3 linked regions of the Anaerobacillus alkaliphilus genome follow. The protein of the gene in region 3 interacts with the protein of the main gene of each other region in a pairwise test. Links are inferred from orthologs where the notes say so. Each region holds a gene or a part of one and is shown on either strand. Other genes may lie near its edges.

The links. The genes of interacting proteins can lie anywhere in the genome.
Region 1: the proteins of ftsZ (region 3) and DS745_RS18700 interact in binary tests that used the Bacillus subtilis proteins (3 or more experiments, as listed by UniProt). The link is inferred for Anaerobacillus alkaliphilus from one-to-one orthologs.
Region 2: the proteins of ftsZ (region 3) and DS745_RS19295 interact in binary tests that used the Bacillus subtilis proteins (3 or more experiments, as listed by UniProt). The link is inferred for Anaerobacillus alkaliphilus from one-to-one orthologs.

The regions. Positions count from the first base shown.
Region 1 is NZ_QOUX01000046.1:709,743-712,728, forward strand. The notes cover bases 12-2,918. They hold DS745_RS18700 (MGDG synthase family glycosyltransferase), read right to left. Parts: upstream 2,082-2,918; coding sequence 942-2,081; downstream 12-941. Other genes in these bases: DS745_RS18695 (metal-dependent hydrolase), read right to left, coding at 12-926; DS745_RS18705 (glycosyltransferase family 4 protein), read right to left, coding at 2,113-2,918. Outside these bases: more of DS745_RS18695, read right to left, coding at 1-11; more of DS745_RS18705, read right to left, coding at 2,919-2,986. UniProt on the Bacillus subtilis protein: Processive glucosyltransferase involved in the biosynthesis of both the bilayer- and non-bilayer-forming membrane glucolipids.
Region 2 is NZ_QOUX01000046.1:838,158-841,010, reverse strand. The notes cover bases 69-2,842. They hold DS745_RS19295 (cell division protein ZapA), read left to right. Parts: upstream 69-1,212; coding sequence 1,213-1,473; downstream 1,474-2,842. Other genes in these bases: polX (DNA polymerase/3'-5' exonuclease PolX), read left to right, coding at 2,158-2,842; DS745_RS19290 (CvpA family protein), read left to right, coding at 1,477-2,016; rnhC (ribonuclease HIII), read right to left, coding at 69-978. In the rest of the region: DS745_RS19305 (hypothetical protein), read left to right, coding at 1-17; more of rnhC, read right to left, coding at 37-68; more of polX, read left to right, coding at 2,843-2,853. UniProt on the Bacillus subtilis protein: Activator of cell division through the inhibition of FtsZ GTPase activity, therefore promoting FtsZ assembly into bundles of protofilaments necessary for the formation of the division Z ring.
Region 3 is NZ_QOUX01000046.1:403,095-405,942, forward strand. The notes cover bases 5-2,773. They hold ftsZ (cell division protein FtsZ), read right to left. Parts: upstream 2,072-2,773; coding sequence 938-2,071; downstream 5-937. Other genes in these bases: spoIIGA (sigma-E processing peptidase SpoIIGA), read right to left, coding at 5-625; ftsA (cell division protein FtsA), read right to left, coding at 2,123-2,773. Outside these bases: more of spoIIGA, read right to left, coding at 1-4; more of ftsA, read right to left, coding at 2,774-2,848. UniProt on the Bacillus subtilis protein: Essential cell division protein that forms a contractile ring structure (Z ring) at the future cell division site. The regulation of the ring assembly controls the timing and the location of cell division.

The sequences.
Region 1 (2,986 bases), 310 kb from region 3 along the record:
AACCCACGTTTTACATAGCTCTTCACGAGATTTAATTTATGATCTAACTGAATAATTGCAACAAAGGGTTCATCAATCCTCGATTGATATCGTAAATCAAACCAATGGACTTCATAGCCGTCATGCTTCTTAACGATTTTTGCATGTAAGTAAGGCGAATATTGAAGTAGTTGATGAACAAAGCGATTTTTCATTGCTGCCTTAATAATTTGATTATCACCACAGTTCTTATCCAATACTTTTGACCAACTTACCTTTCCACGCTTGTATTTTCCTAACCTATAATGATTTTCACAACTAGCTATAACAGTCCATGAAAATACGCTAAAAGAAGGTAGTATCGTATACACTTCATTCTTCTTCGCATCAACGGCTTTTAATACTTTTTGTGCCATGAAAAAACGAAGGGAAATATAACTGAGGATAAATAGAAATACAAATGAAAACGTATATCCAGGCTGAACACCATTGATCCATAACACAATTCCAATGACTTGTAGGGTCATAACAACTGGATCAAAAATAGGTAGAATATTTAATGCAATCCACTTCTTTGTGAAAGGGCGAAACGCCTGTGTACCATAAATATTACAAATATCTGATAGAACGTGTATGATCACGGATATCAGTGTCCAAAGGAACAAGGTGAAAAAGAATGAGCCACCATAAAACAATGAAACTAGTAATGATAGTAAAAACGACAAAAGTAGAACAGCAGGTATTGAATGACTAATGCCCCGATGCTCCTGAACATATGTTTCATTTCCCTTATATTTGAAAAGAAAGTCGATATCAGGTGCATTTGAGCCGATGACTGTACACAATAACACCCCAACTACTAAATCTGGATGACTTGCTATCGTAGGATCTAAGAAAGACAAACCTGCAAGACTAATACCTGTCGTTACATGTGTCGTTGTATCCATCGTCCTGCCTCCATTTTAAAGTTTAAGATATTTCTCATTTGTTTTCGAACAGTCATATTGCCTTAAGATATCATTAATAATTGCTCTGGATGAGTTTGGAAAATGTAGCATCGAAAGATTTTCCTTCATTTCAATGAGTTTCATTTCGTTTCGAATAAGATGTTTAATTTCAGTCACTAATTTATCTTTATCTTCATGCCAAACAGCTGCCCCTTGTTCTTGAAAAAATTGGGCATTTTCTCGTTCCTGCCCAGGAGTTGCTTTTGGTAACACAATCGGTGTATTCATAGCCATCGCTTCAGATAGAATAATTCCACCAGGTTTTGTAATTACACAAGTAGATATTTTTAATAATTCAGCCATTTCAGTTACATATCCAAAAACTTTGATATCCGTATATGTTTGATATTTTGTTTTTAACTGATTATAAAGCTCAACGTTTTTCCCACAAACGATGAGTAGTTGGATGACAGGATCGTCTTTTAATCTGTCGCAAATTTCCTTCATTTCATTTGACACACCATAAGCTCCTGCTACGATTAAAACTGTTTTCTTGGTTGGATTTACTTGATATTTTTGAACAAGATCTCCTCTGAACGTGGTTTCTTCAAAAACTGGATTAATCGGCATACCTGAAACAAAAATCTTTGTTTGACTAATACCTAGCTCTAGTAAATCTTGTTTTAGTTTTCTCGATGCAACATAATATTTATCAATGTTTGGATGTATCCATGAATGGTGTAAGCAATAATCCGTAATCACATTATAAGTAGGTATAATAGCTTTCGTTTTTGATCGATGAAACGGAACGGCAAAAGACGGAAATGTATTAATAATCACATCTGGCTTTTCTTGATCAACAATTTTACATAGTTTCGAATAGCCATAGGATAATAGTTTTAAATTTTTTCTTTTTGTAATTTGCTTACTACTGTAATAAAAAAGTCGATAAATATGCCTGCCACTTTTAGTAAAGCTCTTCAAATAGATTTTTTTGGTCCATTCATTAAAAGTAGGACTTGTTTCATAAAATAGATCTTTCACAATGACTTGATTCCCACCTGATCGCTTAAACTCCTGGACAAGTGAATCTGCTACTTGAAGATGACCATTTCCGTAATTTGATGTTAAGATTAAAACTTTCGGACCTTCCATATGCGAAACGCTCCTTTTAACTAAAATATAGCTAGGCTGTAATTCTTTGCTTTTTTTTCAGTACGTCTTCAAAACTAGCAAGTAAACGATCAAATATTTGCTCCCACGATTGAGCATTAGCAAACTGACAAGCATGATCGCCTAATTTCTGCTGTAGCTGACAATCATCTAATAAAAGAGACGTATATCTAGCAAACTCTTGTGTATTTTTTGGTTCACATAGAAAGCCATTCTGTCCATGATTGATTAGGTGTTGCACTCCCCCAGCTCTTGCTCCTATTACAGGCAAACCTGAGCTTTGAGCTTCTAATACTACATTTCCAAACGTTTCAGTTGATGATGGAAAGATAAAAACGTTACTAGAGGCATATACCTCAGCTAAATCGTTTCCTTCCATAAACCCAGTCCAAGTGATTTGTTCACACTCTAGCTCTGATAATTGTTTTAGTAGCGGACCGTCACCAACCATGAGTAAATGAGTATCTTTTTTAATTTTTTCTGGTAGCTTGTGAAATGTGTTGAGTACCACCTGAACATCTTTTTCAGGAGAAATCCTTCCTACATAAAGGAGAATATTTTTTTCTTTGATGTTATATTTTTCTCTAATTTTACTTGTTTGTTTTTCGGGCGAGAAAAATGAATGATCAACCCCGCGGCCCCATAGTTCAATCTTGTCGTGGATCTGTTGACTAAGGAGCTTTTCTCTTGTGCTTTCTGATGGGACATATACTTTTTCAAAGTAACGATGAAACCAAGACATGTATTTCCAAATCCACTTTTGCAAAAAGGTTAAGTGATAATACTCTAAGTAGTCATCAAAATGTGTGTGGTACGAAGCAACCATAGGAATGTTATGTTTTTTTCCGTAATGCAATCCAAATAGACCAAGATTAAAGGGTGTTGCA
Region 2 (2,853 bases), 440 kb from region 3 along the record:
AGCGACAAAATGAATAAAAAAACACCTAAAGCTTGGTTAAAGCTTTAGGTGTTTTTTCGCTTTTTCAGTATTAGCAAAATGGATCTTACAATAACTATTTAATGCTTCAATTCCATGTGTTCTAATCAGTTTCGCAGCTGCCTGATCAACATGGGAACCAGCCCCTTTGGGAATTTCAAAGCCGGCACTTTCGCTTAATTTATCCATTTCCTTCACAAATGCATAACGCGCAATAATTGAAGCTGCTGCAACTGACAAATGAAGAGATTCAGCTTTTGTCTGGAAAAACATGTTGTTTTCTTGGACCTTTTCCTTTTGATCAGCAATATAACGAAAATAAATACCACGTTCAACAAACTGATCAATCAGTATCCCATCATAAGGTTCATGATTTAATTTCTTTTTCAGGTGAAGAATTGCTTGATTGTGTAAAATTGCCTTCATCTTTCCTTGATTAAACCCCTTAGCCTGCAAGGAATTATATTTTGTATTCGGAAGTACTAATAGGCTGTAGGGAATTTCTTTTATCAATTGTTTCGCAATTTTGCAGATTTGATCGTCCTTCATTCCTTTTGAATCCTTCACACCTAGTTCTGTGAGATTTGCAAAGTTTTCTGTTCTAACGAAAGCAGCAACAACCGTAATTGGTCCAAAATAATCACCTGTACCTACTTCATCGGACCCTATTAAAGACATGGTTGAAAATTGTGATTGATTTGTAGCTTCTTTTTTAGTAACTGTTTTAGTAGTAGGCGGAGCTGTACCGTTGTTTGCAAATTGTTCCCAAATAGCAGCTTCTTCTTCATGTTTGGCTCCTTGAAAAAGAACCTTACCAGATTTATACGCAGTCACTGAACAGTTAAACGGCTTTGCTGCAAATAGTGCACCAGGAGGTAGTTTTGAAGCTAAATCATCTTGATAGAACTCCTTCATTTTTTCAATCGTTTTTGTATCTAATAGTAAAACTCGCTGTGACAATAGGAAAACCCCTTTATTCATGTGGATTATGAATGCAAATTAGACTCTCTAGCAATACATCATTCTCAATTGTATCACTGCTCCCCAATCTTTCTCAATTATCGTTCGACATATTTCCAATTATGGATGTTCATGTTATGATAGAATGTAGAATTTTTCGTAAATGAAAAAGGTAATTATTAAGTACGTATCTGTATTTGTATTAATGGGATTGTATTTTAAGGGAGGCTCGTTGTGGGAGAAGATCAGATAAAACGACGAACAACGGTAACGATAAATAGCCAAAGTTATGTGATTTCAGGAAAAGTAGATGTAGGTCACATACATGAAGTGGCTAATTTCGTTGATCAAAAAATGAAAGAGATGCGCAAAATCAGTCCTTATTTAGATAAAACACAACTTGCTGTTTTAACTGCTGTCAATATTAGCGATGAATATTTACGGTTAAAAAAACAACTAGAGCAAGAACGTCAAAAGAAAGATGGGGAAAAATAAAAAATGCTTAGCTTAATATTAATCATTCTTTTAATTACTAGCTTTTTTGTAGGATTTCGCAGAGGTTTTATCTTACAACTTATTCATCTAACTGGGTTTATCGTTTCTTTTTTTGTTGCTTATCTATACTATGATGATTTAGCAAAACATATTAGGTTATGGATCCCGTACCCTCAATTTCCAACAGATAATCCAGCATTTATGTTAATAGAGGCATTCAATTTTGAGCATGTATATTACAGTGGTATTGCATTTGCTATTTTATTTTTTGCTACCAAAATTGCCATGCAAATTATCGGATCGATGTTTGATTTTTTGGCTCATTTACCGATACTAAATTTTATCAATGGTTGGCTAGGTGGAATTCTATGCTTCTTAGAAACATTACTAGTACTAGTAGTCCTATTACATATTGCCGCATTACTACCAATTGAGCTAGTACAAGACGTGCTAAAGGAATCTACACTGGCTAAATTAATCTTAGATTACACACCAATTTTATCTAATCAGTTGAAGGAACTTTGGATTGAAAATAGGTTTTAATAGTAGAAGGGGCTGACAGTCGATTAAAGTCAGTCCCTTCTACTGTAAATAAGTTGCTTTGTCCTATCTAAACTAGGTATCATTAGGATTGAGTAGGAACTCTCCAACTTATGTATCTTAATAGACAGGAGATGAACAATGATGAATAAAAAACAAGTCATTCAAGCGTTAGAAACGATTGCAATATATATGGAAATTAAAGGTGAAAATAGTTTTAAAGTGTCTGCATATAGAAAGGCAGCTCAAGCACTAGAAAGTGACGAGCGGACCTTAAATGAAATTGAAGATGTGTCTAAACTAAAAGGAATTGGAAAAGGGACTGCTACTGTAATAGAAGAACTTATGAATGAAGGAAAGTCAAACCTATTAGAAGAATTAAAGGGGGAGCTACCTTCTGGGTTACTGCCATTACTAAAGCTCCCTGGACTTGGTGGAAAGAAGATAGGAAAGCTCTATCAAGAATTACAAGTAGTTTGTATTGAGACCCTAAAACAGGCTTGTACGGAAGAGAGAGTACAGGCTCTAGCTGGCTTTGGTAAAAAAACAGAAGAGAAAATCTTAGCTGCTATTGAGGAGTTTGGGAAACAGCCTGACCGCTTGGCTCTACCGTTAGTAATCCCGGTAGCGGAAAAGATTGAAGAAAACTTAGCCAAAATAGCAGGGATTATTCGATTTTCTCGGGCAGGAAGCTTACGTAGGTTAAGAGAAACGGTAAAGGATTTAGATTACATTATTGCTACAGATGAACCGTTAAAAGTGAAAGAAGAGCTGCTTAAATTTCAAAATGTTGGTGAAATAATTGCAAGTGGTGATACGAAGGTTTCGCTACAACTAAAT
Region 3 (2,848 bases):
ATTTATTATGAAGATCGTTCATATCTATTACCATAACGGGCTTTTTTGTTAATGGGTCTTGTAACTGATTGCCACTATCAATTAATCCTTTTAACTGGATTTGCCTATCTAGTATAAATAGATCTACTTGAACGATATCTTCGTACTTCACTTTCCTAACTTCCATTTGCTCAATTCTTTTCCTAGCAAAGAGCCAAATCGTTGGAAATCCAATGACTACTAATAACCAGCTAATTGGAGTTCCTAAACCTGTAGATTTCGTTGTTACTACTCCATTCAAAATAACCATTTCGTTATTAAACATGAAATGTAATGCAATTAACCCACCTCCACAAATGAAGCTAACGAAATAGAATGTTAGGAGATTTTGAATAAAGTATGATATTTTTTTAAATCCGAAAGCAGTAACAACGATGCAAGATGAAAAAATTAACTTAAACATTGGATGATAAAATAACGGGCTTAATGTTGTCATAACTATGAAGATTGAGCTCGACGCGACTAAAGCACCCAAAAGGAGCCGCCATTTCTTAAAGCTTCTTTTTAGTACTAGAGCCGTCAATACTAATAATAATAGGTCAATACAAAAATTTAGAAACCATATGACATCCAGATAAATAGCCATATCGGCTCCTTCCTTAATCGTCAAAGATTAAATCATAGATTTTTGAACAACCTCTTAAAAAGAATTTGAAACTAGTATATCTCACATCGTATTTATAAGTCTGTCAGTTTATGCCGATAGAATCAGAGAAATTTTAGGTTATTTCCACTTAAATTGTCGTCAGGTCTCATTAATTTAAGTTCTACAACAAAGAGATTTGTCAACTGTTTTGTATAATTTTAGTAATAGAGTACAAAAAAAAGAGACTAACTTACTATTTCCTTCTTAAGAAGAAAACAAATAAGTTAGTCTCTTTTACTTTTAGTAAAAGGTTTAACGATTACGACGATTTCTTAAAAACGTTGGAATATCTAATGTATCAACTGATTCCTGCTGTACTGAAGGTTGGCGCTCCGTTGAATACGAGCTTTCTTCATGTTGTTGAGCAACCGGTTTTTTTGTAGCAGCTGGTTTCCCTTGAGTTTGATTTTGTGTTCTTGCCACTTTTGGAACTTCGTCATTAAAGCCAGTTGCAATAACGGTAACTACAATCTCATCTTTAAGATTTTCATTAATTACAGAACCAAAAATCATATTAACTTCTTGATCCGAAGCAGAAGAAACGATTTCGGCAGCTTCATGTACTTCATATAAACTTAAATTTGTTCCACCAGTAATATTCATTAGTACACCTTGTGCACCATCTATTGACGTTTCTAATAATGGACTTGAAATAGCTTTCTTTGCAGCTTCTGTCGCACGATTTTCACCTGTTGCAATACCAATTCCCATTAAAGCAGAACCCTTATCACTCATAATCGTTTTCACATCAGCGAAGTCAAGGTTAATTAACCCTGGAACTGCAATTAAATCGGAAATACCCTGTACACCTTGTCTTAATACATTATCAGCTTCACGGAAAGCCTCGAGCATTGGTGTATTCTTATCAACAATTTCTAATAAACGGTCATTTGGAATAACAATTAAGGTATCTACTTTTTCTTTAAGAGCACTGATACCACCAGCCGCTTGACTAGAACGTTTTCTTCCTTCAAATGTAAACGGACGTGTAACAACACCTACAGTTAAAGCTCCAATTTCTTTAGCAATTTCTGCAATTACTGGTGCAGCACCTGTTCCAGTTCCACCACCCATTCCAGCAGTAATGAAGACCATATCCGAACCAGACAAAATTCCTTCTAAATGTTCGCGACTTTCTTCTGCCGCTTTCTTTCCAACGTCTGGATTAGCACCAGCACCTAATCCACGTGTTAATTTCCCACCTAATTGTAATTTATGCTCCGCCTTCGAAAGATGAAGAGCCTGCGCATCAGTATTCACCGCAATAAACTCTACACCTTGTAAGCCGTTTTCAATCATCCTATTAACAGCGTTACTACCGCCACCGCCAACTCCGATGACTTTAATTTTCGCTAATTGGTCCATATCCATTTCAAACTCTAACATATAAGGTCCCCCAATCGATCATGTCTCGATATCATTTCAGTTAAATTATGGTTATTCAAAAAATACTTTAAACCAACTTGATACTTTCTTTTTAACAGCTTGACCTTGAAGTGCATCCTTCTTTTTAGCAGGAGCCTCTTTTCTGTCTTGCTTGTCTTCAACTTGGATAGTTCCTAACGTGGCAGCTACTTCCTTGCCCTGTATTTTGCTATTACGATGGGCAAATTGTATTAAGCCTACCCCAGTTGTGAATTGAGGTTCACGTACTCCTATATAATCAGGAATAGCAACCCTCACATTATTTTGTAGGATTTCCCTTGCTAACTCAAGTAAACCAGGAATTTTCACCGTCCCACCAGTTAGGACAAATCCTCCTGGTAAGTCTCCATAGCCAAGTCTATAAACCTCATTTTCTATTAACTGTAACATCTCAGCTATGCGAGGTTCAATTATATATGATAACTCATATTGGGAAAATTCTTCCTTTAACTCGCTACCAATTTTTGAAACCTTAAAGGTCTCATCTTTTGATGCTAATTCAATATGGGCATGTCCATATTTAACTTTCACACGTTCAGCTTCTTCAGTAGAAACCCGGAGGCCAATCGCAATATCATTTGTTATATGGTCGCCACCAACAGGTATTACTGTAGTAGTTTGTAGTGTACCTTGCTCAAAGATCGATACACTCATAGAACCACCACCAATATCAACGAGGGCAACTCCTAAACCTTTTTCATCCCTAGACACAGCAACTGAACCTGCTGCTAGTGGTTG